3 regions of the Alteromonas sp. CyTr2 genome follow, and region 2 is predicted to be linked to each of the others. Evidence: predicted binding sites of a transcription regulator. Region 2 holds the regulator's gene; each other region holds the start of a gene.
What was found. The regulator LexA, encoded in region 2, represses DNA repair genes until DNA is damaged. The targets are predictions, from matches to a motif close to TACTGTATNNNNATACAGTA.
Positions count from the first base shown of each region.

Region 1: the regulator LexA is predicted to act here: its motif matches at 4,405-4,424, upstream of QME20_RS01570 (exonuclease domain-containing protein).
Region 3: the regulator LexA is predicted to act here: its motif matches at 8,368-8,387, upstream of recN (DNA repair protein RecN).

Region 1 covers NZ_CAMZMZ010000002.1:19,446-29,794, forward strand. Annotated here, with positions in the region: gene QME20_RS01540 (transporter substrate-binding domain-containing protein) at 1-682, shown strand, start outside; gene QME20_RS01545 (amidase) at 812-2,431, shown strand; gene QME20_RS01550 (high-potential iron-sulfur protein) at 2,530-2,823, opposite strand; gene QME20_RS01555 (flavin reductase) at 3,046-3,675, opposite strand; gene QME20_RS01560 (CPXCG motif-containing cysteine-rich protein) at 3,668-3,859, opposite strand; gene QME20_RS01565 (hypothetical protein) at 4,046-4,333, shown strand; gene QME20_RS01570 (exonuclease domain-containing protein) at 4,453-6,600, shown strand; gene QME20_RS01575 (TIGR03643 family protein) at 6,693-6,956, shown strand; gene QME20_RS01580 (hypothetical protein) at 7,013-7,453, opposite strand; gene QME20_RS01585 (hypothetical protein) at 7,706-8,650, opposite strand; gene accC (acetyl-CoA carboxylase biotin carboxylase subunit) at 9,041-10,349, opposite strand, start outside.
Region 2 covers NZ_CAMZMZ010000017.1:36,043-46,391, reverse strand. Annotated here, with positions in the region: gene QME20_RS10835 (diguanylate cyclase) at 1-700, shown strand, start outside; gene QME20_RS10830 (hypothetical protein) at 873-4,433, shown strand; gene lexA (transcriptional repressor LexA) at 4,546-5,172, shown strand; gene coxB (cytochrome c oxidase subunit II) at 5,755-6,918, shown strand; gene ctaD (cytochrome c oxidase subunit I) at 6,928-8,571, shown strand; gene QME20_RS10810 (cytochrome c oxidase assembly protein) at 8,719-9,306, shown strand; gene QME20_RS10805 (cytochrome c oxidase subunit 3) at 9,330-10,223, shown strand; gene QME20_RS10800 (DUF2909 domain-containing protein) at 10,239-10,349, opposite strand, start outside.
Region 3 covers NZ_CAMZMZ010000003.1:61,260-71,608, reverse strand. Annotated here, with positions in the region: gene rluB (23S rRNA pseudouridine(2605) synthase RluB) at 1-435, shown strand, start outside; gene dkgB (2,5-didehydrogluconate reductase DkgB) at 664-1,467, shown strand; gene QME20_RS02880 (sugar O-acetyltransferase) at 1,691-2,254, opposite strand; gene QME20_RS02875 (hypothetical protein) at 2,295-2,966, opposite strand; gene QME20_RS02870 (arsenate reductase family protein) at 3,475-3,969, shown strand; gene QME20_RS02865 (DUF445 family protein) at 3,982-5,268, shown strand; gene tmpT (thiopurine S-methyltransferase) at 5,401-6,054, opposite strand; gene bamE (outer membrane protein assembly factor BamE) at 6,160-6,516, opposite strand; gene recN (DNA repair protein RecN) at 6,641-8,326, opposite strand; gene dps (DNA starvation/stationary phase protection protein Dps) at 8,729-9,238, opposite strand; gene nadK (NAD(+) kinase) at 9,498-10,349, opposite strand, start outside.

The sequences.
Region 1 (10,349 bases), on a different contig from region 2:
CTGGAACAAGCCTCCATACGTTATTTCACAAGAGCACACCGGCTTTGAAGTTGACTTGGTGCGGGCGATCCTTGCTGAAATGGGATATGGATTGTCGCCTATTTATGTTCCTTTCGGGCGTACGGCAAGGTTATTAAAAGATGACGCCGTTGACATTGGACTTACCCTTAATCCTGCACACACGGTCGATCAAAGCATTTTATCTGAGCCATATATTATCTATCAGAACGTCGTGGTAACACGGGCAGACAGAGAACTGACGATAGACAGTATCGACGATTTGAAAGGTAAAAGCGTCATTGCTTTTCAAACCGCTCAATCGGTACTAGGTGAGGACTTTGGGCGAACTCTCGCATCGCAAACTACCTATATAGAAATGGCACGACAAGATCGTCAAGTGGACATGCTGATGCGCGGCAGTGTCGATGTTGCCATTCTCGATAGAAATATTTTCAACTACTTCAAATCTGCAAACAGTGCTTATGCCGAAGACGCAACCGTCTTTCATGAGCTTTTTCCTATATCGCCTTACAGTGCTGCAATCCCCGACCCTGCGCTAAGAGCCAAGTTCAACGCCACCCTTCGGCTATTTATTGAAGATGGGCGGTATCAGTTACTGCTTGATGAATATAAGCTCGATAACCTCCTTCATAAGCTTTCCGTAGCGGAAACGGCAAAATAATTCTTAGACAGTGAACTATTTCTGATTCAACGTATAAGAAACTAACATTACGTTACCTTCTATTGCCGTCAAAAGCTGCATAATAAGAAGGAGTAACAGGCGCTAGGATCATACGTTAAGGAAAGGTTTATGTTGAAACAGGGTTTTTTGCTGGCCGTAGTCGTGCTATGCACTGCATGCGTGTCTCAAGCAAATCATACAGATAAGATTGAGCAATGGTTAGATAAGCCTGCTCACGTTCAGGCGCAAGCTATTGCGAGTGGCGACACGACATCTGCTGAGCTCGTTAGCGGTTATCTTGCGCGAATCGAACGGCTAGATGAAAAGGTAAATAGCGTCTTAGCGTTGAACCCTAACGCGCTGACCGAAGCGAAGGCCATCGATAAACAACTAGCGAATGGCGAGACGCTGGGCCCTCTGGCAGGTATTCCCGTGCTGCTAAAAGATAATATCGAAAGTAAAGAGATGCCCACCACAGCCGGCTCAATGGCGCTTATTACTAATGACACTGGTCGCGATGCGCCTATCGTAGAAAAACTGAAAGCGGCAGGGGCAATTATTTTGGGTAAAACCAATTTGTCTGAGTGGGCTAACTTTCGTTCAGAGTCTTCGGTGAGTGGCTGGAGCGCTGTGGGTGGGCTTACCCGAAACCCACATATACTATCAAGAAGTGCGTGTGGCTCGTCATCAGGCTCAGGGGCGGCAATGTCGCTTCGTTTGGCGTCTCTTGCTGTGGGCACTGAAACCAATGGTTCTATTATATGTCCCGCGTCTATAAACGGTGTAGTAGGCTTTAAACCAACAGTGGGTTTACTTTCAAGAACTCACATAGTGCCTATATCTTTCAGTCAAGACACCGCGGGTCCAATGACATCTAACGTTCAAGATGCCTGGCTGATGACGTCAATTATGGCAGGCACAGATGCAAGCGATAACGCTACGCTAGATGCAGACTCTCATCGTCCAGCTATGCCCGCATCGTCCATGCTTGCTACCGATTTAAAAGGTAAGCGAATTGGTGTGGTTAGGTACCGCCAAGGCGATAATCCTCATGTACTCGCCGTATATGAAAAGGCGTTGAATCAGCTAAAAGCATCGGGCGCTACGTTGGTGGACATCAGTGACTTCTCTCAGCCAGATTCATTTTGGGCTGACTCTTATAATGTTCTGCTGAGCGAGTTCCATCATAGTATTAACGAATACTTGTCGGGGTCGCCGGCAGAGCTCCCTGCAAGGAACTTGTCTGAGCTTATCGATTTCAATAACAAAACAGAGCGCGAGTTAGCGTTATTCAATCAAGACATTTTCGAAAAATCGCTCGCGTCGGCAGCCATTGACAGCGAAAAGTATCAAAATGCACTGCGCCTTATTCAAGACACGGCGGGCAAAAATGGTATTGATACGTTGTTAGTAAAGCACAATGTTGATGTACTAGTTGCGCCCTCAAACAGCCCTTCTTTTTTAATAGACGGCGTATATGGTGACCATTCGCCTGTCGGTTTTATCGGTATCGGGTATTTGGCCGCAATTGCAGGATATCCGCATCTCACAGTGCCCGCTGGACAGGTGAAAGATCTTCCTGTGGGAATTAGCTTTATTGGTGGAAAGTGGCAAGACGAAAGCGTGTTGAAAATAGGTAGAGTCTTTGAAGCAAAACACGGCTTCTTCATTAAGCCTGGCCTTCTGCCTACACGTTTTGACAACCCAGCGCTAAAAGGTATCGAAGACGGAATTGACGTAGTTCGCTAGCGGGAAATGAGGATACATAATCGTATTTCGCCTCAACAGAAACGAAAAAAGCCCTTGGTTTAACTCAAGGGCTTTTGAACGTCTTTTCTTTCGATTGGTTAGCCAGGCTTTTTCACCCAAGCGCTACACCAGCCATCAGCGTTAACAAGCTTATTAGGGAAAATGTTACAAGGGCGGTGTTGTTCGCCATCGGCGCCCTGCACGTACATGCAGTTTGCGCATTTTGCACCTTCAACAGTTGACGACGGTGTGTAGTTCAGTGCTTTTGCAGTAGGGTCATCAGCACTCAATTGTTCTTGAGCCTGAGCACGTAACGCTACACCACCTAATGTAAGACCGATAACTGTCGAGCCAGAAAGCTTTAAAAAGTCACGGCGATTTACAGATTTCATAACATTCTCCTTAAGAGATAGAAACGATAATGATTCTTTTTTATTCAGTGCCTTAAACGCAAAAACCTGCCCAAAGAGGCAGGTTTTGTTTCATTTTTAAATACTATCTCTTTTTGAAAAAAGATCGAACGAAATGTCGCATTTTCGCTTGATCCAGATTAAATAAACTTCAGAGTTACAACCTTAAGTATTGAATGTAAGACCGCTGGACAGTTTATTAGTTCACTTCACGGTTAACTTTACAACGGGCTTTGCATACGCAAATTGCGCAATTCGTTGTGTGCTGTGGTAGCTGTCTAGGCCTGAGATACAGGCCGTTTGCGCTTGCTCTATATCAGCATAGCCGTCTGAATCTATTATTTGCTCAGGAACGTAGAGCTCTTGGATCTCGCCGATAACCATTTCGGTTTCATTAAGCAAAGTAAAATGCTGTGCTACTTTTAAGCCCATTTTAATTTCACTTTCTTTGACATACGGCGCACTGAAGGACTCACTGATCTGCGCGGTTAACCCAACGGCTTCAAATTCACTTTCATCTGGCGCATAGCGGGCTGATGTTTGGTGGGCTTTGTCGACCCAGTCAACAGCCACGTGATTTAGCGTATAAAAGCCCTGCTGTTTTATATTGCTCAACGTATCTCGCGTGACGGTATGTGGACGCATGATCATGCCAATGAGAGGCGGGTTTGCACCGACATGAACAATAGAGCTCACTATAGCCAAATTGTTTGTAACGCCGTTTGTTGTACCCACCAAAGTCGCCGATTTAAAACCAGACAAACTATTGATTAGGTTTGCGCGGTAGCGCTGTGCAAGGGCGTCTATATCACCGCGGGTAAACTGCTTAGTCATTCTCTCTTTCTGCCTCTATCTGAATGTCATCACCGTGCTGATAAGCAGTAAGCTCAATGGGCTGACAACACACTTGGCAGTCGAGCACCTGTACTTGGCCAACATCGTTAATTTCATCTATTTCAACATCATTTGGGGCCATACAGTAAGGACAGGAAAAGCCCATGGAACGAGTTAAACTCATATTTAAATGCCTTTGTAATCACTAATACTATTTGTTACGTAATGCAAAGACGAGTGGATTTTCTTTTAGACACGCCCCTTGTATCTGATTTTAAGAGAAAAGGACAAGACTGCCATTTGACGCTTAAGAGTAATCAGAAAACTGGGTGCACAAATAATAGATGTGATAGACGAAAAAGGTGACCTTGTGGCAAATAAAGTCGGTCAATGCCCGTGCTGTAATAGAGAAACTCGCCTTACTTACCATCATCTTATACCGCGAAAAATGCACAGGCGTACCTATTTTAAAAAGCACTTTAGCAAAGCGGAGCTTCAGGACGGCATTTACATTTGCAGACAATGTCACAGCGGTATACATCGATTTTATGATGAGATGACGTTGGCCAAACACTACTTCAATTTGCAGCGTTTATTGGCAGATGCGCAGCTTTCTTCGTTCTTTCATTGGGTGTCTAAACAGCGCGTACGCGTGTAAAAGTACACGCTGTGCACTATTAGCAGAGCAGATGTGATACCCAATCGCGGAGGATTTAATTTGATTCGCGTGGCTGTATAAATATACACTATTGGTGTTTTCATAGCCAAAGATACCTCATGCGAAAAGATTTACCGCCACGTTATTACCTTACACACTTTCACGAGTTCCTTGGGTTCTTTGAGGGTGCTAGCAGGGCGCTTCTAAGTGACGAAGCCACTGACTTTGTTAGGCGTTTTAAAGCGTTAGACGATGACAAACAGTGTATTGTTGTGCGCGCTGCAAATCGCAAGTATGCAGTGATTGACAGGACGCAGTTCAATTATAGCGAAATCGCTGTGCCACAAGAGCAAATAGATTGGCTTACCGACAACGGCTGGTTTGGTGACCTTACCCACGCTTCGCTTAATGACATCGCTGGTGTCTTGACCAAAGATGCTCTGCTTGAGCTACTTGCTGAATACGGCAGTATTCAGGGGCTCGCATCTCTCACCAAGCCTAAACTCGTGACGTTGCTTAATGAACATATCGAAGCTAGAGGCTGGCCAGAGCGCTTTTCGCTAGATAACTACTTAGTGTGCTTGTTCGACGATGCACTTCGCTATTTGCTGTTTATCTATTTTGGTAACACCAAAAGCCGTCTAAATCAGTTTTCTATGCGCGATTTAGGCGTAATGAGAACCCGTTCTGATTCCGTAACGGATACGGCGCGTTTTGAAACTAAAAGCGACGCCCAAGCGTCATGGTTTTACGCTAACCATTACAGCCAGTTAGCTTTTTATAACGATGATATGTTGCTTGCCATTGCCGAAGGTGAACTGCCCATTACAGAAGGTGTGTCGGCCTGTTTTTATCGCGACCAGTTTCTCTATGCACTAGGTCTAAAAGTGCTGATGTTTGATAGAGCGAAAGGGCTAGAAGTATTGAAAGCGGCGCAAAGCGATAAGGCAAAAGAGAAGTGGCTAAGAGAGAGCTACAAAGACGGAGATGAAGATGGCGTTAAGCAAGCACTTGAAGAAATAATTGATAATCCGCCATCGGATACACTGTTAGCTTTTGCAGAAGATTTTTACGCCCGCAAATACCATAAAAAGCGCACCAGTACGGTTACCGATATGCTTCGTAATGCGAGTCGAACTTTGGAAATCGACGTAAGCCAAAACCAACAGGTTGAGCGTGGTGTGCTGGCGCATTATGCAAGGCACGGCATTGAAGGCTGGCGCACGGAAAACCGATTATGGCGCACTTTGTTCGGCCTTACCTTTTGGAAGCAACTTTACGAAGAAGACACGCTGGTTACTGAGTTTGATCGCAGACCGTTATCGCTTAAACAGAATAACTTTTACGCCAAGTTTGAACACAGTATTGAAGCGTTGTTACAGGCGCTTGATAGCAAAGAAAAACTGCGTTTTCACATTCACAAAATGGCCACGATGCACTATGGCAAAGTTAATAGCCTGTTTATGTGGTCTAGTCATTTGCTTACGCCTATAGAAGCGCTAATTGAGCATGGTTCGCTAGATTCTATTTATGCTTTACTTCGCATGATGTGCAAAGACTTTGAGAGCCTCCGAGATGGCTTCCCCGATATCATGGTATTTGACGGCGCACTTCGCTTTGAAGAAATCAAAGCGCCTGGCGATCAGCTTCGCCGAAATCAGCTGGTTTCAATTCAACGTTTGCAGCAAGCTGGATTTGACGTTGCGGTAACAACAGTGAAATGGATACGCGACCCAGCACAGCCTTATGTTGTGGTAGATATAGAGACCACTGGGGGAAACAGCAGCTACAACCGGATTACCGAAATAGGTATGGTAAAACTTGTTGGTGGGAAAGAGGTGGACAGGTTTCAAACCCTGTTAAATCCGCAGCGCCGAATTCCTAGCAACATTACCCGCCTTACTGGAATTTCGGATGACATGGTGGCAGATGCTCCGCTTTTTGCTGAAGTAGCGGAGCACGTGGCCAGCTTCACCGAAGATGCTGTGTTTGTCGCGCATAACGTGAATTTCGACTATGGGTTCATTAAGCAAGAGTTCGCAAGATTAGAGCAAACTTTTAGGCGACCGAAAATGTGCACCGTGCGCGAAATGCGCCGCACTTATCCGGGGCTACCATCCTACTCCTTGGCAAACCTGACCCGGCACTTTCACATCGATATGGAGCAGCATCACCGTGCGCTGAGCGATGCCAAAGCCGCTGCCGAGTTGTTAAAGCTAGCGTTTGAAAAAGACGATGAGCTGGTGGGTATTTCGTCAAATACGTAATTGTCCTCGTGTTATTTTAGACTGGTGTACTGAACAAAATGCGCGTTAGCTTAGTATCTAAAGGGTTAAAAATGCATATTGAGAAGTAAGAGATGGCATTAACTGAAGAACAAGAATCACGAATAATTGAAATGGCGTGGGAAGACCGCACGCCGTTTGAAGCCATTGAGCGTTTATACGGGCTGCCAGAAAAAGACGTAATAAAGCTTATGCGCAAAAACCTCAAACAGAAAACTTTCAAAAACTGGCGAGAGCGTGTATCGGGCAGAAAAACAAAGCACGCTAGCTTGCGACCTGAAGGTGTAGACAGAGGGTATTGTCCTTCACAGTATAAATACAAAAGTGCCAATAAGTAGTGTACCCAATCAGCGCGTGGGGTCTGTAGAGCCCCTTTAGCGAAGGCTGCACTACATTACTTCTTAGGATGCGTCATTGTTGTTATCGGTAAGAGGAATGCGGTTAGCTGCTGACGTAACGGCGTAGGGAATATGATGGTATTACTAGATTGGGTAATGCTTTTTGCGTGATGGACTTGGCGCAGTAAATTCTGATAGGTTTCATCACTTTGCTGAACGGCTTCCACTTTTTTCATCATTAATTCAATGAATTCTGCTGGTGAAAGGTCATTATGCTGCCTTATTTCAAAGGCCAGCGCCTTGATCACGTACGCTTCCCATTCTTTCCTGTAACTGTCTTTCAGGCGTTCAGGGTAGAGCGTTAAGTCAGATATATCCTGAGCTAAGTCTACTATATCTAGGGGATCATCAAAGAGGACACGAAACGCTAGAAGCGCTTCATCTGAGAGTCGAGAAATGGGAAGTTTTTCTTTGAACTGAGCGTAGCGGCTTGGCACAAAAACACCTTTTCTTAACGGGTAAAACCTTGAAATAAAATGAAGATAATTCCTATCAACACCGCCAAATTGTAATAAAACCTAAATATCGTTGAAAGTTGTTAAGATTAAAAATACGTAATCTGCGGTAACTGAACTCACAATGGCGACAAGCCGTAACTTATTATGCACTGTTAAAGTGTGTACGCGTTCTTGCTGTTTGGCCCATCGTTTGATGGGCCTTTTTTATGTGGTGTAGGCGCTTTGTTTCATTCAACTATCGAAGGAGAGTTTTACTCCTGCCAGTAATCGACTGACACTATCTACCACATCAGCTCTTATAAACCATTCAACATCATGCTTCTTAGATAGCACGCCACTAAATTCCAGAGAGCCGCCGTGACCTGTCCCTAGGAAGTCTTCAATTAATTCAGCGCGCTCACCAAAACTACTGTCTATATAGGAATAGTAAGCAAAATATTCGATAGGATATGATGTGTTAAAAGCGCTTGCAGCGAATTCGCCGCTGGTGCCCACTACAACTTTCGCAGCACTTTCATCAGTACGCTGCACTAATTCAATGAACGCGGTATCTTGTTCATTAATACGTAATCGATATTCTGCCCGGGCAAACGTACCGTTCAGCATTCTTTCAAAACTGGCTTCGTAGCTATGTCGTTGTCCCATCTTGGCCGAATATTCAATTTCGAAATACTCATCCTCTCCGCCAATACTAAAGGCTTCAGATGCTTCAGCATTTGCAAGTTGACCAACGACTATTTCAATGGCGGTGTCGTTTTGCAATTGCCTCACGTGACGTACCCCCGTTATCCAACCATCTTTCGACAAGCCGGTGGAAGAAACACGCCCTTTGTAAGTTGGAATAACGCCTAACTCAGTTTTCCCCGAATCGGTTTCATGCCTTAAGTATAGTCGCCTTGCGTAGAGATAATCAGTGTTGTCGCTGCCGAATGTATTGTGGCTTGATGAAAAGTCATCGCCAGTCACCACAAAGCTGTTTACTGACCACGCAGAAGTAATGGCAAGAGAGGGATAGTAACGCAGTCGATATTGTTCGCGGCTTGGGCGGTTGGAACGATTATCGTAACGAACCTGAATATCTAGCTTCTGTGAGAAGGTGGGCGCTATTTGTTCTGCCTGCGCGTTAGTTCCTGCAATGGCTATCAGCGGTAAAATAAACAAAAAAGAATTTCGCACCTGTTTAACCCTAAACAACATGATTAAGTAGTTTATACATTAAATCTAATTAATTAGCGCAACGAATAACGTAATTAGCGCAACGAATAGCGGTTTAAGGAAAAAAATACAAAAAAAAGCCGGCAGGGATGCCGGCAATAAGTGGAGTGGGACTCCAATGAGGGTAAAACACACAAAAGCATTAAAACTCAGGGAGATGTCTTAAAACTTGTATGCAGTATAGAACCAGTTTTTAAATAGGAAAATCGTTAAAAATTGATTGTAGTAATCGGAAAATTAGAATGTGCTGAATAGCGAATAGCGAATAGCGAATAGCGAATAGCGAATAGCGAATAGCGAATAAAGAAAATTGGGCTACACAAAAAACAGCGTGTAGCCCAAAGGGGGGGATTAGGCTAAGCCTAGCTTCTTCTCTAGGTAGTGGATGTTGGTTCCACCCGCGAAGAAGTTTTCATCGGCCATAATGGCGCGCTGAAGAGGGATATTCGTTTTAATTCCTTCAACCACAATCTCTTCAAGGGCGTGGCGCATACGAGCAATCGCTTCGTCGCGGCTTTCACCATAAGTGATAAGCTTACCAATCATTGAGTCGTAATAAGGGGGCACGTGGTAGCCCGCGTAAATATGCGACTCCCAACGAATACCTAAACCACCTGGCGCATGGAACATATCAATAGGACCAGGGCTAGGAATAAAGGTTTGTGGATCTTCTGCGTTAATTCGACATTCAATAGCGTGGCCACGAATTTGAATTTGCGACTGATCAATTGATAGTGGCTGACCGGCTGCAATGCGAAGCTGCTCTTTAATAAGGTCAACGCCTGTGATCATTTCAGATACAGGGTGCTCTACCTGAATACGGGTATTCATTTCAATGAAATAGAATTCACCGTTTTCATATAGGAACTCGAAAGTACCTGCTCCGCGGTAGCCAATTTCAATACAGGCTTTGCGGCAGCGATCGCCAATCTTGGTGCGCATTTGCTCAGAAATACCCGGTGCAGGCGCTTCTTCAACCACTTTTTGGTGGCGACGTTGCATTGAACAGTCACGCTCACCTAAGTGAATGGCGTTACCTTGGCCATCGGCTAATACCTGAATTTCAACGTGACGTGGGTTCTCAAGGAATTTTTCCATGTAAACCGTTGAGTTACCAAATGCAGCGCCAGCTTCTGCTTGCGTTGTTTCAATGGCTTTAATCAACTCAGCTTCGCTGCGCACCACGCGCATACCACGACCACCGCCGCCGCCCGCAGCTTTAACGATGATTGGGTAACCAATGCGCTTAGCAATGGCTTTGTTGCGCTCTACGTCGTCAGTTAGCGGGCCGTCGGAACCGGGTACACACGGTACGCCTGCTTTTTTCATGGCGTTGATAGCAGAAACTTTGTCACCCATAAGGTTGATAGTTTCAGCTTTAGGGCCAATGAAAATAAAGCCGCTTTTTTCTACCGCTTCAGCAAAGTCTGCGTTTTCCGCTAGGAAACCGTAACCTGGGTGAATTGCAATAGAGTTAGTGACTTCTGCAGCAGCAATAATGCGAGGAATGTTCAGGTAGCTTTCGGTTGCCGATGCTTTACCAATACAAATCGATTCGTCAGCCAGCAACACGTGCTTCAAGTTTTTATCCGCAGTAGAGTGTACCGCTACGGTTTTGATGCCTAGTTCTTTACAGGCTCTCAAAATACGCAGGGCAATC
Region 2 (10,349 bases):
TCCGCACGGTCATCCGCGCATTAGCCGATTTTTAGGCCTACCTATAAAAGTGAAAGATAAAGTAGTGGGAATGGTCGGTTTAGCGAATAAGTTTGATACCTACACTGACGAAGATGCTGAGTTTCTACAGCCCTTTTTAGATGCATTGGCTGGCTTGTTCTACGCAGTAGAGCTTGAGGAAGCCCGAGCCGTTGCTGAAGAGAAGCTTAGGCATTTGGCGATGACTGATTCTTTAACGGGCCTTTATAACCGACGCGCGTTCCTTGACGAGTGCATCTCATTTTCAAAACAACATTGTCGTGGATGTGTTGCTATCGTCGATATTGATCACTTCAAAAAAGTAAACGATACCTACGGTCACGATGCTGGAGATCAGGCGCTTATTGCTGTTGCGAGAAAAATAGCTAAACATAATCAAACGCCAAATGTCGTGGCTCGATTAGGAGGAGAAGAGTTTGCAATAGTCATGATAGGTGACAAGAAAGAAGAGATCCATAGGCAGCTAGAAGCACTGCGCATTGCTGTTGAAGAAGGAAGGGTGACCTACAAGACAGACACGATGAATTTATCGATCAGCATCGGCGCAACATTTATCAAAGACACCTTTGAGGCGGATTTCAGCGCCCTCTTATCGCTTGCTGACAAGGCGCTGTACAGAGCCAAGGAGCAGGGCAGAAACCAAGTCGTATGGGATGAATAATAATAGTACGTGGCTTCGCCTACATTAAATATAAGCGTATACGCCCAAGGCGCTGTTGCTAGATTGATAAAGTTAAGTTATAAAAAACGAATATTTTATTAAACTTAATAATTAGGCTTGTTTTGAGCTTTTAACTAAAAAGCCGACATGCCTTTTAAATCAGGGACGATGTATGAAAACTTCGCGCTTGGGTTTTTCTGGCCTTTTTTCTCTTTTAGCTCTAACTGCGTGTGGTGGTGGAGGTGGCTCTGATTCTTCTCCACCTACAAACCCACCACCTCCACCTGAGCCGACAGCACTAGAAATTTTATCAAATCCTTTAGATTACTCAGAGTCACGACTAAACTCGGCGGCAACCACCTATGCTGATGCGAACTACAGTGGAGAAACGAAAGTCTCTACTGTGGATATCGGCGCAGTACAAGAGGTTTACATCACGCTCTTTGGTGACAATACAAGTGGCTCACCCTATGTAGATCAATATGATATCTACACCTTCCTAGATGAGAACGGCAACGTTGAAGGTACGACCGAGTGCTATGAATCAGGATCAGTAACATACTCAGGTAAGCTTGATGAAGACACGGGTAAAGGAACGATTACTGTAGACTATGATCAGTGCATTCAATATTACGACTCCACTCGGTATGACGGACAATTTTCGCTAGTTATTACTGACGCAGGTGAAAACAGCTCCGAAGTAACGTCTTATTTCACTACTTTGTCTATGCTAGACGGTGGCGTGCGCACAACATTAAAAGGCTACTTAAGTGTTGATTTTCGCTACCGCCCACAAACAGGTACGTTTTATGAAGAGACGAGGCAGTATCTTACTGTCACGCACAATGGTGAAACTTACAAGGTCAGTGGCACATCAGCAGAAGGAGTGACAAACAACACCTTCGTGTCTGAACTTAATGGTTCAATCTACATTGCGTCTAAAGGCAAATTGGACTTTGCATATTCTTCTGATCAGGGCGACCTTCCCTATTCGTCATCTGGCTCGCTGGTCGTAAAAGGAGATAAAACGGCTGGAATTGACGTTATTGATGGCGCAGTTCGCTATGGCGAAGATAACAACGGCGATGATATTTACGATGTAGGTGTATACTTTAATAATCTAACAGCGTTTGCCAGCGGAAATCATACTGGCCTTGCGCTTTCAGATATCGATGCGATATCCGTACCTCCTGTAGTGAATCAGCCTTATTACTATGCCTATGAGACTGTCTATACCACAGATGAAGTCACCGTTGAGCCTGGCTACTATCATGATTCAGATACTCCCGACTCAGAGCTGGTGATTTCGTTTCGCTGGTATGTAAATGGTGTAGTCCTTGACGATGTTAATGGTACCACGCTGCCACCTTACAGCGCAGTCTTCGGTGATGAAGTTAAAGTTACCATGGTGGTGTCAGACGGTATTAACGTTGTTGAATCCCAGCCTACTTTCGTTGAGATCGGCAATTCTCCTATGACGCTCACTGCATCGAATATGCCTGAAGTAGTAACTGCGGGCGGATACGTAGAGTTTACCGTATCGATGAGTGACCCAGACAGAGTTGACGATGACGTCGCGGGAGAGCTTATTTCAGCGCCTCCCGGTGCTTCGTTAAATGCGGAAGGTCTGATGACCTGGAATGTACCTGCGAATCAACTTTTCAACGCTCAAACTTATATGTTTAGTTTCGCTAGCTTAGACGGAACTGAATCCCAACACACGCTCGAAATCACTTCTTATGCGGACAAGGCCCCGGCTTATGCTCGTACTACTGTGATGACACCAATTTATAATCACGGCTTTGCTATTGCTTCGACCAATGGTGTAAGTGAACTTATCACGGTAAATGCTCGCAACGTGGGCGCATTTTCGCTAGAAGGCAATACGCTTAAAAATACCTATGTGTATCCGTATAAACTGCCAACTAAAGGCGAAATTAGAAGCGTGCATACCCAAGATGTTGATGGTGACAATAATGATGAAATCTACCTTCTTACTCAACAGGGATTGTCTGTAATAAAAGACCGCGAAAGTAACGCAGAAGCGGTGTTTATTATTGAAGATAGTATTATTTCTGGCTTATTTTACGACATCAATGGTGACGGAGTTGATGAAGTTGCTTATTTATATGGGAGCGAATATTACAATGCGACTTCTATTGCCATTGTAGATGTTCGCACAGGTGAGCAGTTGCAACAGTACGATATTGACGGCGTCAATAACCTTGCTTTTGGTAACGTAGATGATGACGCATCGATAGAAATGGTAACGAACAATGGTTATGTATTTGATATCGAAAGCGGTGCCAACCAATGGCTATACGGTAGCGGGTTCAGCGACGCATTTGTTGTGCTGGGTGATATGAATAACGATGGTGTAGATGAAATCATCGGTGCCGATAGTTGGAATGATATCTCAATCTACTCAGCAGTATCGAAAAGCAGTTTGGCAACGGCGGAACATGGTGACATTTGTGATATCGCCTATAGTAAAGAAAGCCCAGCTACAGAAGGAATAGTGGTTGTCTCCGAGTGTCAGTGGGGACAAGTTAGAGGTTTTGCATTAGAAGCGGGACAAATCTCTGAGCAGTGGGCTCTTAACCACAACACTTACAGTGGCATGTCACTTCTCATTGACGATTTAGACAATGACAATGTGGACGACATTATTTGGACTGGTGAGAATCAAATTTTAGTAGCGCAACAAGATGCCAACGGTGAATATGCCTTGTCAGATATAAAAGGTGCGCCGCGCGCGAGTAGATATCATGCCGCGGGTTGGGCACCTTATGGCGATAATGATGAAAGAGCCGTCTTTGTTAGCGATACAAGTAGTTACGAATCATCTATTCAGATTTTATCGGTAGATAAAGAGGATAACTTTGCGATAAGTGCTGAGGTTGGCGAAGATGTCTATAACTATAGCAAACCGGTCGTTACAGACTACAACAATGACGGTGTGGGTGAGTTACTAATAGGGGCACTGGATTATAGTTCGTCGTTTAATGTCGTGAGACTTACAGATAACGCTATTCAGTGGACACTGAACAATAATCAGAATAGTGAAATTTCGTTTATTGAAGCCATTGACGTAAATAACGATAGTTACGCCGATGCAGTTATTATTGAGAACAATCGACTTAAAGCGTTTGATATCGAGAATCAAGTGCTTATCGACTCAATCATTAACGATTTTTCAATTAATGCGCTTGCTGCCTCTGAAAAAGACGGTGTGCATTATTTTGCTGTTGGGGGCTATAGTTCGCTCAAGCTCTATAAAATGCAGGATGGTGAATTTGTTGGATTGAATGAATTGGAAACCAATTGTGACCAATTGCTCACGGTAAATTTTGATAGTGATAGCGAACTTGAATTTGCGTGTTTAAATAGAAACTACAACACCATCAATGTTTATGACGTGGCGAGCGATGCATTAGAACTCAAAGACGCTATAGCACCGTCATTCTACCCTCAGTATATAGCGGCTGTTCCAACGACGTCGTCTAATCAGTCGATTCTCGCTATCTACCAGCCTAACGAGAATGACTATTCGTACAATTATTATGACAGCATCGCATATCGCGTGGTTGAGGTTGATAATAAAGGCAATGTGGTGTGGCAAAGCCCTGGACTTGGGCTCGATAATGTTGAAGGCATGCGCACACGTCAAAATAGTGATGGGGAGCTGGAGTTACAAATTAGTAACCCGAACATGGCTCTTCTCGTAAAATAAGAGGAAAGCACTTGTCGTAGGCTATTGCAGATCGCAAAAGACGCGGCAAGTGCTTGTTATTTAGTTTTAGGTGTATATACTTACAGGAACTGTATGAACAGACAGGTCTTTTATGCGCCCACTCACAGCTCGACAAACCGAAGTTTTAGAACTTATTAAAACAACCATGTTAGAAACGGGAATGCCGCCTACTCGTGCGGAAATAGCCCGTCAGCTTGGCTTTCGTTCTGCTAATGCAGCAGAGGAGCATTTGAAAGCATTGGCGCGTAAAGGCGTGATTGAAATTTTGCCTGGTACGTCTCGTGGCATTAAGCTCAATATCCCTCTTGATAACGACGCACAAGAAGAAGAAGGCCTACCGTTAATTGGGCGTGTTGCAGCCGGTGAGCCGATCTTGGCGCAAGAGCATGTTGAATCGCACTACAAAGTCGATCCTGCACTGTTTCAACCCCATGCCGACTTTTTGCTACGCGTTAACGGTATGAGCATGAAAGACATTGGTATTTTAGACGGTGATCTTCTCGCTGTTCATCGCACCACTGATGTACACAACGGTCAGGTGGTTGTGGCGCGTGTAGATGAAGACGTCACCGTAAAGCGTCTAGAGAAACGCGGGCGTGAAGTATTGCTTCATGCTGAGAATGATGAGTTTGCACCAATAAAAGTTGATTTGGCGACTGAACATTTTGCGATAGAAGGCATTGCGGTGGGTGTGATCAGAAACGCTGACTGGATGTAGTATTTTAGCTTGTTTGTATAAAAGCGGCGCGTTAGCCGCTTTTTTTATGTCTTTTGTTCCTGTTTTTTTCTTCAATCTGCCAACTTAGGTTTTATCCTGCCCAGCAAACCTGTTGGTTTTCTGCGCGCTTATTTTTATCATTACTCACGTTATTCTTTCTATGAATGCTTCAAGTATTTTCCATTTTTTATTTTGAATTTTGTTTGAAATCGACATTGAGTAATCGATTACTTATTGATTTCTTAACTAGTTAGTCGAGCATTTACTTTAACCCCGTGTTCAAAATGCCTGTTTGATTCCAAGGGCATCTCACAGCAATGGCTTTCTCTTTTTGCACGTGAAATCCCCCGCGACCATTTTAGCAAATGATTAAAAATTAACCACTTCGTTAAATTTTTAATAGAAAAGACTAGACGGCACGACATTATTGCGCAATTCTTATACAGAGATTAACAAAATAATAACAATGACTCTAAATTTGTTTTACAAGTTGAGGTTATGGGTCAATCGTTCGCAAACCATTTGGTAGGGCATCGCGCAAATTAATCAGCGTCTTTGACCACGCCATTACGGAGGTGCTGAGTGAAACAACTAACGACCGTTTTCGCAAAATGGTGTTCTAGTATACCAATTTTGCTTTTTTCCCCTTTGCTTTTTGCGCAAGAAGCAAGCGAAGAAGCCTCTTCGCTTAATTTGAGACGCGGTGCTACCGACATCAGTGGGCAGGTATACGACCTCCATATGTTGATGTTCTTCATTTGTGTAGGTATCGCGGTTGTAGTTTTTGGCGTGATGTTCGCCTCAATGTATCTACATAGAAAGTCCCGTGGCGCCAAGCCAGCTAATTTTCACGAAAACGTGAAGGTTGAAATTGCTTGGACCGTTATTCCTTTCCTTATTCTTATCTTCATGGCGGTACCCGCAGCGAATACTCTAATTGCTATGGAAGACACGTCTGAGCCTGACATGACGGTGTTAGTAACAGGCTCTCAATGGAAATGGCACTACAAGTACATGGATAGCGATGTAGAGTTTTATTCTTTACTCGCCACTCAGCGCGAGCAAATAGAAAACAAATTTCAGAAAACAGATAACTACCTGCTGGAAGTCGACCGTCCCTTGGTTATTCCTACTGGGAAAAAAGTACGCTTTCTTATTACTTCTGACGACGTTATCCACTCTTGGTGGGTTCCTGACTTTGCCGTGAAAAAAGATGCCAACCCCGGCTTTATTAACGAGTCTTGGGCCAAGGTGAATGAGCCGGGTATTTATCGCGGACAGTGCGCAGAGCTTTGTGGTAAAGACCATGGCTATATGCCGGTTGTGGTAATAGCTAAAGAACCCGCCGAGTTTGAAAAGTGGATGGGCGAACAAGAAGAGATTGTTCGTAAAGCAAAAGAAGAAGAGCAGCGTCTACTTTCTATGAATATGTCTATGGATGAACTGATGAAAGAGGGCGAGCGAGTATACAACGCAACGTGCGCTGCTTGCCATATGCCAAATGGTGAAGGTTTACCTGGCGTGTTCCCGGCATTAAAAGGCAGCAAGATGGCACTAGAAGATCAGCAAGGTCACATTGACATCGTGCTGCATGGAAAGTCAGGAACAGCCATGCAAGCGTTTGGAAAAATGCTAAGTCTTAAGGAAATTGCCGCCGTAGTCACTTACGAGCGAAATGCCTGGGGCAATAAAACTGGCGATATGGTTCAAGCCAAAGATGTCAACGCAGTGGCAAACGGAAACTAGGAGCAGACAATGAGCAAAGCAACTGAAGTTATTTCGCCAGATACCTCTGCGCCTCACAGTGGTCAAGTAAATGGTGGTCACCTACATGATGACCATGAACACCACGATCATATTCCTAAAGGGATAACGCGTTGGTTGTTTACCACTAACCATAAAGACATAGGCACACTTTACCTGTGGTTTGCCTTTATTATGTTTTTAGTTGGTGGTGCGATGGCCATGGTGATCCGCGCTGAACTATTCCAACCCGGTCTACAAATTGTAGAGCCAAACTTCTTTAACCAAATGACTACGGTACACGGGCTTATCATGGTATTTGGTGCAGTAATGCCAGCCTTTACTGGGCTCGCAAACTGGCTTATTCCCATGATGATCGGCGCCCCTGACATGGCGTTACCGCGCATGAATAACTGGAGCTTCTGGATTTTACCAGGTGCCTTTCTCATTCTATTGAGCTCGCTCTTTATGGAAGGCGGCGGCCCTGCTTTTGGATGGACTTTCTACGCGCCCCTTTCAACGACTTACAGTGGCGATTCGACAGCGTTGTTTGTGTTCTCTGTTCACATCATGGGTATTTCATCCATTATGGGTGCGATTAACGTGATTGTGACCATCTTTAACATGCGTGCGCCAGGCATGACCTGGATGAAAATGCCGCTGTTTGTATGGACGTGGCTTATCACGGCATTCTTGCTGATTGCGGTAATGCCAGTGCTCGCCGGTGCGGTTACCATGGTGTTAACTGATAAGTTCTTTGGCACGAGCTTTTTTGATGCTGCTGGTGGCGGCGACCCGGTTATGTTCCAGCATATTTTCTGGTTCTTCGGGCACCCTGAAGTGTACATTATGATCTTGCCCGCTTTCGGCATTATCTCGCAAATTGTTCCTACCTTCTCTCGAAAGCAGCTGTTTGGATACGCGTCTATGGTGTACGCCACGGCGTCGATTGCGCTGCTCTCTTTTGTTGTATGGGCTCACCATATGTTCACCACGGGCATGCCGGTGTACATGGAAATGTTTTTCATGTTTGCCACCATGCTTATCTCGGTGCCAACTGGCGTGAAAGTGTTCAACTGGGTAGCGACCATGTGGCGCGGCTCACTGAGCTTTGAAATGCCAATGATGTTCGCTATTGCCTTTATTGTGCTGTTCACCATTGGTGGGTTGTCAGGGCTAATGTTGGCGATCACGCCCGTGGACTTCCAATATCACGACACTTACTTCGTTGTAGCCCATTTCCACTATGTACTGGTAACTGGCGCGGTTTTTTCCATCATGGCTGCGGTGTATTACTGGTTGCCTAAATGGACGGGAAAAATGTATGACACAACCTTAGCTAAATGGCATTTCTGGTGTTCATTGGTATCGGTCAATGTGTTGTTCTTCCCTATGCACTTTGTGGGTTTGGCTGGTATGCCACGCCGTATTCCTGACTATGCATTGCAGTTCGCTGATTTTAATAAATGGATAAGCCTGGGTGGTTTTGCATTCGGTTTATCTCAGCTCATCTTTCTTGCCCTGCTTATCAAGGCATGCAAAAAGCAAGGTGAGCCGGTATCAGCGCAAGTTTGGGACGGCGCAGAAGGATTGGAATGGGAAATTCCATCACCCGCTCCTTATCACACTTTTGAAACGCCACCTGTCGTTAAGTAACGGTAGGTGGAGTTGTGAATAGGTCATTCCTTTCAACCGGCAAAAGCCGATGGGAATGACATTCACACATTGCAGGTGGTGAGGGAGATAAACGACTAAGCAAGCGTTTACCAACCTTCATCTATGGATTCACCCGGAGGTCACGTGATGTCACAGCAAAGCGCAAACAACAAGATGGTTATTAAACTTGTTGCTATTGTCATTGGCATGTTTGGCTTCGGCTTTGCCCTTGTTCCCTTGTACGACGTATTTTGCGACGTTACGGGAATTAACGGAAAAACCGAAGGCACGGCTGCGGTTTATCAATCGGTTGAGATTGATGAGTCGCGAGAAGTGACCGTCGAGTTTATTACTCGCACAAATACCGGTATGCCGTGGGAGTTTCGTGCTGAAACCAAGCGCGTGAAAGTGCACCCTGGCGAACTTAATACGGTGTCGTTTTATGTGAGAAACCCTGCATCAAGCAATATCGTAGCTCAGGCCATTCCCTCTGTATCCCCCGGAACGGCAGCACTGTACCTGAACAAGACTGAATGCTTCTGCTTCAATCAGCAGCCATTAGATGCGGGTAGTGAAGCCTATATGCCCATGCAGTTTTATGTAGACCCTCAGCTACCTGAAGAAATTACGTTTTTTACCTTGCAGTACACACTCTATGACGTCACAGCGCGAGCCAGTGACCTAACGACAACACCGAATCCCTTTATGGCTTCAACACCATCAAATGGCGAATAGGCCGAAGGGGTAAGGAGAAGAAAATGCAACCCGAAGTACAGAATCACGAATACCAAAAATATTATGTACCCGCACAAAGTCCATGGCCCATCGTAGGGGCCGTTGCTCTATTTCTTATCGCCGTAGGTGCGGGCAATTATGTGGTGCAAGCAACCAAAGGTGAAACAGGCTATGGCGGTCATATCCTTTTAGCGGGGATAGCAGTATTGCTCGTTATGCTTGTAGGTTGGTTTAAAAATCAAATAGACGAATCTATGGCAGGGCTTTACAGCGATCAGCTGGGGCGTTCATATCGACAAGGTATGAGCTGGTTTATCTTTTCAGAGGTAATGTTTTTCGCTGCGTTTTTCGGCGCCCTCTACTACGCGAGATTTATTTCCGTTCCGTGGCTGGGCGGCGCATCGAACAACGCTATGACCAATGAGGTCTTATGGCCGACCTTTGAGGCCATGTGGCCGCTGGTGTCAACGCCAGGCGGCACTACCACACAGGAAATGAGTGCTGCGGGTTTGCCCACAATCAACACGGTTATCTTGCTTATCTCATCTATTACACTGCACTTCGCTCATGTGGGACTAGAGCAAAACAAACGCAAACAGCTAACCCTAATGCTGGGTATCACTATCTTACTTGGATGTGGGTTCTTGTTCCTACAGGTAGAAGAGTACATACATGCGTATCGCGACTTGGGGCTTACGCTTCAGTCAGGCATTTACGGCAATACCTTCTTTATGCTCACAGGGTTTCACGGCATGCATGTGACCCTTGGCACCATCATTCTAATTGTACTGTTTTTTAGGGTCTTGAAAGGGCATTTCACGCCTGAAAACCACTTCGCGTTTCAGGCGGGGAGCTGGTACTGGCACTTTGTAGATGTAGTGTGGGTCATGCTCTACATCTTTGTTTACGTACTTTAAAAGGAATCCCCAAACTCAGTAAGGCCTTGGGTTTGGGGTAATTAAACCGGTACCAATAGCGATAAGAATAATAATAACAATGACGGCAGAAGTGAGCACGCGTCGACCAATGTACTTACTCATAGG
Region 3 (10,349 bases), on a different contig from region 2:
AAGGGTGTGGAGCTGGAAGACGGTGAAGCAAAGTTCCTGACAATTTCAGGTGCGCCTACGCCGCAGCATGCTGAAGATGAAAGCATGAACCGTTGGTATAATGTGACCTTGAAAGAGGGGCGTAACCGTGAAGTGCGTCGTCTTTGGGAGTCGCAAGGCGTGCAGGTAAGCCGTTTGATCCGTGTTAAATATGGCCCAATCGAGCTACAAAAGCGTTTACCGCAAGGTGCGTGGGTAGAACTAGGGTTAGAAGACGTGAACGCGCTTCGTAGCCATGTTCAATTGCCGGATGAAACGCAAACTATGGTCAACGTACGCCAGGGTAAACTTGACCACGCGCGCTTAAGTCGCATGCGTCGCTCGGTTAAAAAGCATAAAGTGCGTAAGCAACAAGGCTTAAATAAACGAGCTGGACGTCCCGCCAAACGTAAGTAATACTTAATTTATTCTTCACGTGTAAGTGATTACTCAAAGCCGCAAGCGTTCGCTAGCGGCTTTTTTATTTCAGTGACGTGCATTCTTCAACTTAATCACTAGGTTTGTCCCCCATTTAATTCTGATTTCAGTCACGATGATTACGATCTTCTTTCTAAGCGATGGCGTAGCAAAGTGTGAAGCTGCTACGTCAGGTACGGTAAGACCAAAACGGAAAAGGAGAAAGTAATGAAAGAGATGCCTCAGTTAGGAATGGGAACGTTTCGGTTGAAAGGTGACGAGGCCCGTGAGTCAGTCAGTAAAGCGCTAGAGGTTGGTTTCAGACACATTGATACCGCACAATTTTATGACAACGAAGCACAAGTTGGTGATGCCATAAAAACCAGCGGCCTTGATAGAAGCGAACTGTTTGTCACCACCAAGGTGTGGCACGAGTCATTGGGCGATGCTTATTTTATTCCAAGTGTTCACGAAAGCTTAGAAAAGCTGAAGCTAGAATATGTTGATTTGCTTCTTATCCATTGGCCATATCCTGGCAATGATATTTCACTCGAAAGTTACTTAGGCAATCTTGCGAAGGCGAAAGAGCAAGGGCTTACTCGTCATATTGGGGTGTCTAATTTCACTATTGATTTGTTAGATAAGGCCGAAAAGGTTCTTGGTAAAGGCGAGATTTACACCAACCAAATTGAAATCCATCCTTTCATGCAAAATAAGAAAGTTGTTGAAGCGTGTAAGGAAAAAGGCATAAAAGCGACTGCATATATGCCATTTGCGGTAGGAAAAGTAATGAAGGACGAAACTTTATTGCGAATAGCGCAAAACCACGATGCGACGCCTGCGCAAGTTGTTCTGGCGTGGATGGAGAAACGTCACATTTACGCAATCCCTTCATCAACCAGTAAAGTACACTTGGCGGAGAATTTAGCTTACGGTGGTGTACATTTAACTGATTCAGAGCTCGCGCTTATTGATGATCTTGATAACGGCGACCGAATTGTAAACCCAGATTTTGCTCCAGACTGGGATTAACGATTTATAGAGCGCGTTTGTCTTTAGACTACTAACGGGATAGCGTTTAATTTTACCTAGCTCTGTGTACTAGGCTAAAAACAGGGGCCGCCTTTGAGGTACTAATGGCGGCCCTTGAAGAGTCTTTGAATTACCGGTTCAGATTAAATCGATAGATGTGACTTGGTATGGACTCGTGTAAAGGTGTTTTTTAAGACATGTGATACCGAAAACATCACATGCTCTATTCGGCTTGCTCTATTTCTTTGATGACTTTGGCGGGGTTACCACCTATGACCACATTGTCGCCAAAAGACTTAGTTACCACCGCGCCAGAGGCCACAACCACATTGTCTCCCAACGTTACGCCAGGGTTTATGACCGCCATACCACCAATCCAGCAATTATCGCCAATAGTAATGGGCTTGGCGAACTCGATGCCGGTTGCCCTTTGTACAGGATCTAATGGGTGCGTAGCGGTGTACAAACCGACTTGAGGCGCAATCATGCAGTTATCACCTATCGTGACCTTCGCTGCATCTAAAATCACACAATTGAAGTTAGCGAAAAAATTTTCGCCTACGTGAATATTTTCGCCGTAATCACATTTGAATGAAGACTCGATGTAAAGCCTTTTTCCAGTACTACCAAACAGCTCTTTTAGTAGTCTTGTACGCTTTTTGTGGTCACTTTGACAAGTTGTGTTGAGCTCGTCTAATTGCATACGACATTGCTTGCGCAATGCCGATAATGTTTTGTCTGACGGAAAGTATAAATCGCCAGCAAGCATCTTTTCTTGTTCAGTCATGCATTTCCAGAATGTTAGCTTAAATGATTAAGCTGATAAGTTACTGCGCACCACTGTAGCTTACAATGACTTTTTGCTTAAGTTCGTCGCTTTCAATATCTAAGTTAACAGGACGGTGCAAAACAATGTTGCCGTCCACAGTAACCGATGCACTAATCGATAGGATAGGTTTGTTGTCTGATTTCTTGCCCCAAGCGCTTTCACTTTCCTTATATACGATATCGCCTAAAACGTGAGAAGAGCCAGACAAAGTAATATCGCCGTTGAGTGTTTTGATGTGTTTTTCAATGGTTGTATCAACGGCTGTTATGTCTCCATTCACTGTTTCAACGCTACCGCCAATTGTACTTTGCGTAGGAAGCGTAACATTTCCATTCACGGTCTCTACACCCTTAAGCACATTGAGGTGTGAAGCTGCACTTACATCGCCATTTACAATATCGATATTTCGGACAGACACATGGCTACCCATTTCAAGATTTCCGTTAACGATGCTGACTTCATCCGCGCCACCATGATCGCTAATTTCCACATTGCCATTAACAGAAGAAATATCGCCAGCGTGCTTCCCTTCAGCTATGTCAATATTGCCCAGAATAGAACTGAAATCGCTGCCTTCTAATGCACTAGCGTCTCCAACATGGATAACGCAGCCAGTAAGCAAAGAGGCTGAAAGCAACATAGCTGCACTAGCAATTATAGACTTTTTCATATTCTTATATCCTTGATTATTTTATAAATACTTAATAACACGCTTTAACGGTATTAATATCAAACACAAATTTTGTTGTGTATTTATAAAATACGTTTCACGTATCATGCCACTCTTAAAAAGTATTTTAAATCAAAAGGTTAGTTTAATGTGCCAAAGGGGGGAGACTGGCTCAATGGTGTAATGACTAATTTTATAGTTTCATCTGCCACCGGATGGCGAATTTGACCATTTTGTGCCACATGGCTCTAAGCTCAGAAGGGATTTCAGAAGGGGACAGACACTCGCTTGAAGAAATTATTTAAAGAAATGGACAGACACTCATTGTGAATACATCTTTTTGGTTACAAGCTGCTTTTTTGAGTGTGTGTCCGAGAAGTACAGGTAGCTATTTGAGTGTGTGTCCAACGAGTACAGGCAAGGTTTTAGCCTATGCGAGTGTCTGTCCTCGAATTTTAATAGTATGTTGGTATATGTGGTTTTTACTTTTTAGTGAGGTTAGGTGGCGATGATAAAGATTTATCACAACCCAGAGTGCGGCACGTCTAGGAATGTACTGGCGGTGATCAAGGCCGCTGGGTATGAGGTGCAGGTTATTGAGTATTTACGTGTTGGGTGGGAACGTGAACAACTAATTTATTTGTTGAATGCAGCTAACCTTAACCCTCGACAAGCGCTTCGCACAACAAAGTCTCCTGCTGCTGAATTAGGGCTACTTGATGAAACAGTGAGTAACGAAATCATCTTTGAATTGATGCTGGAACATCCCGTTTTAGTGAATAGGCCTATTGTTTGCATTCCCGAAGGTGAACACGAAAAAGCAGTTTCTTTACCTCTTGGGAGAGTTGAAGGTAATTCCTATTCGAATAACGCAAAAGAAACAGTGAAATTATGCCGGCCAAGTGAAGCTGTACTGGATATTTTGCCTGTATGGCCACAAGGCCCTTTTGCTAAAGAAGACGGCACACCACTTATAGACCAAGATGGTAAACGAGTAATTTAAACGGAGTAGTTTATGCAGGACAAGTACACGCAATTAAATAAGGCTAAAAGGCTTGCATTGGCCTGTTTGATTTTTGCCGCAAGTGTATTTGTTTTAACGGTTTTACTTCCCAAGTTTTATCCAAACTTGCAAGGAGCATGGTGGTTGGGGCTTATTAAGATGGCCAGTGAGGCGGCGCTCATCGGTGGTCTAGCTGACTGGTTTGCAGTGACAGCATTATTTAAGCCAATTCCAGCGAAGTACCCCATTCCGCACACCAATATCGTGGCTAGTAACAAGTCTGTTATTGCTAATAACCTGTCATTGTTCGTTAAGGAAAAGTTCTTTCATCCTGAAGCAATAGAGAAGCTAATTCGGGACAGCGACCCTGCTAAGGGCGCGGGAAGGTGGTTGTCACAGGATAGAAACGCTACCCGTTTAAGTCGCTTTCTATGCGATGCTTTTGCAGGCGTTCTTCGCGTGCTCGATGACAAACCTGTGAAATCGTTTATCGCTAAAACCGCACAGAAGGGCATTAACCAACTTGATCTTAGGCAATTGATGGCAACCTCGTTAAGCGCCGTTACGAAAGAGCGCCAGCATCAGGTAGTGCTTGATAGGGTGTTAGGGAAATTGGCCTCACTGCTTGCAGAGCCAGAAACCCAAATCTACATAGCAGATACGTTAGTAGTCTGGCTAAAAACCGAATACAGTCGTATTGAAAAGCTATTGCCGTCTAGTTGGCTAAGCGAGCAGGGGGCACTCATAGCTGTTAAAGCGGTTTCAAGTATTTTGGAAGATGTATACGAAGATGAGCATCACCCCATTCGCCATGCATTTGATGAGCAAGTACAAGAATTCCTCTACGAACTACAGCACAGCCCGTTAATGGAGAAAAAGGTAAACAGCTATCGGGAAAAAATTATTAATGACCCAGCGTTAAACGCGTATGTTCAGCAATCATGGGCCAAGTTTCATCAATGGCTTTTAACGTCTCTTGAACAGCAAAATGGTAAAGCAGAAACAAAGGTGTCGAGCCTTTTAAACGATTTGGGTACCACGTTAACGCAAGACAGTGAGCTAGCAAAAGCGTTCAATAAGCACATTGGAGAAGCGGCTAAATATATGGCGCCTGAGTTGGCTGAATTTCTAACCCGTCACATTTGCGACACCATCAATAGTTGGGATGAACGTGAAATGGCTGAGCAGGTAGAGTTGAATATTGGCCGCGATCTTCAAAAAGTTCGCATAAACGGCACGATCGTAGGCGGGTTGATAGGTGCAATATTGTTTGGCATAGAGGCACTGCTTGGCCTCTAGTCATTTATTTAAGCAAGTCGCATTAGCTGGTGTGGTATGAATAGCTTGAGTGTCGCTGTTAATCAGTGCTAAAACGCAAACTATAAAGCAACCATTTCAACGCTTTCTATTGGCAACAAGTCTTAAAAAAGTCTACTTCGCCGTTAGTGCAAATACCAAATTATCAGCGTCTACTTTGCCTTTCAAACCGCCTTCAAGCACCGAGCGCTCTAACCTTTGAATGTTGTAGTCCGCTGAATAAAGAGCGTCGACGGTTTTTTCGTTTACGCTAAAGGGAGGGCCGGCCATTTCATTCTGGTCATACTCGAAAGAAATGATTAGCTGGGGGGCGCATTGAGTAATGGCCATTAAATGCGCAGCATATTGCTCGCGGAGCGGGCTAGGCAGCGCGACTAAAGCGGCTCTATCATAAATGCCCGTAACGTCACCTAAGTCGCTTGATGTAAGTTTAAAGATATCACCTACGTAAATGGTTAAACCGTCTTTAGCGTAAATTTTACCGTTGGAAGTAGTGGTAACAGTAGGCTCTACACCTAGCTCTTCAAACAGCTGTATAATAGCCACTTCGCTTAGCTCAGCACCAACCACTTCACAACCCTTGGAGAGTAACCAACCAATATCTCGGGTCTTTCCACATAGTGGTACAAAAATGCGCTTTAAAGATGTGCTAGGACTATCGTCGCCAAACAGAAAAGACGCATACTTTACCAGAAGTGCATTCCCTTCAGGTTCGTGAAATCCAATCTCGTTCTTTTGCCATTTACTGTGCCAAAAACTATGTTCCATATAAACCTCAAGTAAGTAAGCGATATATCTCTAAAAAAACAGACGTTTTTATGAAGGGTATTAGAAACAAAAAAGGTAGCGAGAAACGCTACCTTTTAAACAAAATTAGTTATCAAGCGGTGTATTGAAGTCTTCAGATAACTCGAAGTCACCTTCAACCGTTGTCACTTTGTTGTCTACAAAGTTAATCACCATTTGCTTTTGAAAATCTTCACCACGCTTTTTCATACCGCGCTTCATATCGTAAACGTAGTACCAAGTGTCATCGTCGAATGAGTCTTGAACAACAGGGTTACCTAGTACATAAATAACTTGTTCTTTTGTCATTCCAACGCGCAGCTTTTCCACATCTCTTTGATCAAGGAAGTTACCTTGAGGAACGTCGATTCGATAAATCCAGTTCGAGCAAGCGGTTGATGTTAGTGTGATACCAAGAATTACTAATAGGTGTTGCAACTTCATGCGTTAATTTGTCCAGTATTGCCTTTGTTAGTGTCATTGAACTTCGCTAAAGCGAATTTCGAGACTGTTTTATTGCAAGCGCGAAGGCATGCTACATTGACAACTATGACCAATCAACTGCATTTTAGTTCGATGCTGCGCTTTTAAGCAGTTCTTTTGCATTCGCTAGCGCCGACTTGGTTACTTTATCACCGGCTAATAGTCTTGCAAGCTCATCGATCCTGTCTTGCTTCGTCAACGCCAACATCTGGGTTTCAGTACTTTCCCCGTCGGTAAGCTTGGTAACAAACAATTGATTATGTGCCTGTGCCGCTACTTGAGGTAGATGGGTAACACACATTACTTGCGATTGTTTACCTAATTTACGTAAAAGCCCGCCAACGATTGATGCTGTTGGGCCGCTAATGCCCGTATCGACTTCATCGAAAATCATAGTAGGGGTAGCGTGATGGCCGCTCGCGATAACCTGAATAGCCAGTCCTATACGAGAAAGTTCACCACCTGATACGACTTTTTCTAATTTGTCTGCATCTTGACCAGGGTTGGTAGACACTTTAAATTCTACGGTATCTAGACCTGTGCTCACCGGCTTCTTAAGTTCGTCGTATTGAATCTGAATATCCACTTTTGCGTGGGGCATATTCATTTGGCGAATTTGCACTTCAATATCTTCGCTTAGCTTACCAGCAGCACGTTGCCTGCTCTCAGAAAGCGCTTTGGTCGCGGTTAAATACGTTGCTCGTGCTTCTTCTACTTCGCCTTCAAGCGTACCTAACAGTGTTTCCTGTTCCGATAAAGCATTGAATTCGGCGGCTAGCTCTTGGTGATGCTGATAAAGTCCCTCTGGCATCACAGTATGTTTACGGGCAAGTTCCATCGCCTTCGCATAGCGCGCCTCAACTTGCTGTAAGCGAAGTGGATCGATCTCTAAGTGATCGCAGTAGCTACGTAGCTCTCCTGCCGCTTCTTCTACTTGAATTGCTGCATCATTAAGCATTGCAATGATTGGCGTTAAAGTAGCGTCGTGCGCCTCTAGTTCGCCTAAACGTTCAATACTGCTTTGTATTACTGACAATGCGTTGCCTTCATCGCTTTCATATAAATTGTATACGCTGGTCTGTGCTTGCTCTAAAAGGCTTTGCCCGTTACTCAGGCGTTTGTGCTCTATTTCTAACTCTTCAAATTCACCCTCTTCAATGGCGAATTCATCAAGTTCTTGAACCTGATAAGTTAACAGCTGAATTCTGTCTTCGCGCTGCTGGGCTTGTTCTTGAAGCGCCTTTAACGTGCGCTGCTTATCACGCCAAAGAGAGTAGGTTTCTCTAACCTCCACTAATATGTCGTTGTGCTTAGCGTAACCATCGACTAATTCCCTTTGATGGTCTTCTTTCAGCAACTGTAGGTGAGTATTTTGACCGTGAATGGCCAACAAAAACTGGCCTAAGCCTTTTAACTGCTGAAGTGAGGCGGGAATACCGTTGATAAAAGCTTTTGAACGGCCTTCCTTTGAAATAACTCTGCGAATAAAGCAGCTATTCTCATCTTCATCTGAGGTGAGCTCATGTTCATCGAGGAAGGCTTTAGCTAATACATTGCCGTTTAGAGAAAAGTGAGCAATGATCTCCGCTTTTGCGCTGCCTTTTCGCACCGCATTTGCGTCGGCGCGCTCGCCTAAGCACAAACTTAAAGCATCAATGGCGATGGATTTACCAGCACCGGTTTCGCCGGTTATAGCAGTCAACCCGTTTTCCAGTTGAACCGATAATTGTTTTACAACAGCAAAATTTGAAATAGAAAGATGCGCTAACATAACCACACTCGAAAAAAGTTGAACATGATGATATATACAGTAACTGATAATATATACAGTATTTTTTCTGTGTAAAGTTAAGTCGTAAATATTTTACTTAAAAATTAAAGTGGATTGTGAAAAGTTTAAAGAAATCAATATTGTATAGAGCGTTTAAAAAGGAGTGGTTATGAGTAACCCATTAATAATAGGCTGCGCTAGATGCGTTCGTTACAGTGGTTATACAGTAGTAAATTAGCTCAATGCTAAGTAGCTGAATAACTCAAAAGCAAGCGGTAAACAATTCCACAACGCAGTAGAGAACCTTATAGCAAAAAGGAGAGCGTAAGCTCTCCTTAAAATTCAATTTCAATTAAATAGCAGGTAGTCCGAATGACTATGTGGTTTACCAGCAATTATACATTATTGCTGTAGCTCACCGCTGCCAGACTCAATGTGCGCGCGCACAAACCACTGGAACTGTTCTAAATCTGCAAGTTGGCCGGTAATCATATCTTCCGATACTGGGTCAATTTCACCTAAAAGCTCTAACGCTTTTCTATGGTCACCATTTACACCGTCATATACGGCATCCAGCGCCTTAAGGTGGTCAAGTACTAAACCTTTACCCAATTCATAATCGTTCCAGCTGCGACCTTCAACAATGGCTTTTGGTGTACCTTTCGGTACGCCACCTAACGTGGCAATTCGCTCTGCAATTGTGTCGGTCATTTCGCGTACCGCATCTACCTGCGGGTCCAACATTTCATGCACACCGATAAAATTTGGTCCTACTACATTCCAATGAATGTGCTTCAACGTTAACTGTAAATCTAATAGTGCAACCAATCGCTGATCCAATACCTTGATTGTTCTGGCAGCTGCATCGTTATCCATTCCAGGGGCTGTAAATTTGATATTGGTGTTACTCATGATATCTCCTATTGAATGCAAATAAGTCAGCGGGATGCGAAACATCATTTAGGCCAAATAACAAAGGCCTTGTGCTGACGACTTGAAGTAATAGGTGCAACAGGTATGCCGAAGTCTTATATTTCTATAAGTCTTGGTTTTCGTTAAGGAAATTAGAGAAGATTAAAAAATCTTTATTTTTCAAGCCTGTAGCAATCAAGAAAATGCTACAGGCTTATGTAATAAATGCACATGGAATCGACTAAATGGAGCAGGGAGGTTAGTAAAGCTTACTACCCCAACCTAACTTTTTACGAAGTACATTGAAGTAGCTGTAGCCCTTAGGGTGAACAAGATGAAGCTTGTCTACGCTTTTGTTTATTCGAATTTCATCACCAGGTAGCACCGGCAGAACAATATGGCTATCGCAACTCACTTGTAGCGAGTCACTATTAACCTTTGATACTTTCATCGATACCTGACTGTCAGCATCAACAACGATTGGACGGCTGCTCAGTGTGTGAGGAAACATGGGGACCAACGTAAGTGCATCTAGCTTAGGCATAATAATCGGTCCGCCCGCTGATAAAGAGTAAGCCGTTGAACCTGTGGGTGTGGCTACTATTAATCCGTCGCTGCGCTGACTGAATACAAATTGCTCATCGATGTAAATTTCAAATTCCATCATATGGGCAACTTTTCCGTGGTGAAGCACCACTTCGTTTACAGCAGAGTTGTTACTTTTAAGCTTTTCGTGTCGATAAACTTCTACTTCAAGTAAGAAGCGCTCTTCTACTACGCATTCACCGTTAAAGATAAGGTCAAGTTGTTGAACAATATCATCGGGGTGGATATCAGTTAAAAAGCCTAGGTTTCCGCGGTTTACACCGACAACGTGAATGTCAAAGCGAGCGAGCACACGTGCTGCACCAAGCATGCTGCCATCGCCACCTACCACCACAGCAAGATCGGCTTCTTTGCCAATAGTAACAAGGTTACAGGCGGTAAAGTTCTCTGTTTCAAGCTCTTCAGCAATACTTTCCTCAACCAATAGTTTGCATCCTTTAGCCAACAAATATTCGGCAAGAATGTTTAAGCTGTCATGAGTTGCAGCGTGCTGAGGTTTTCCAAT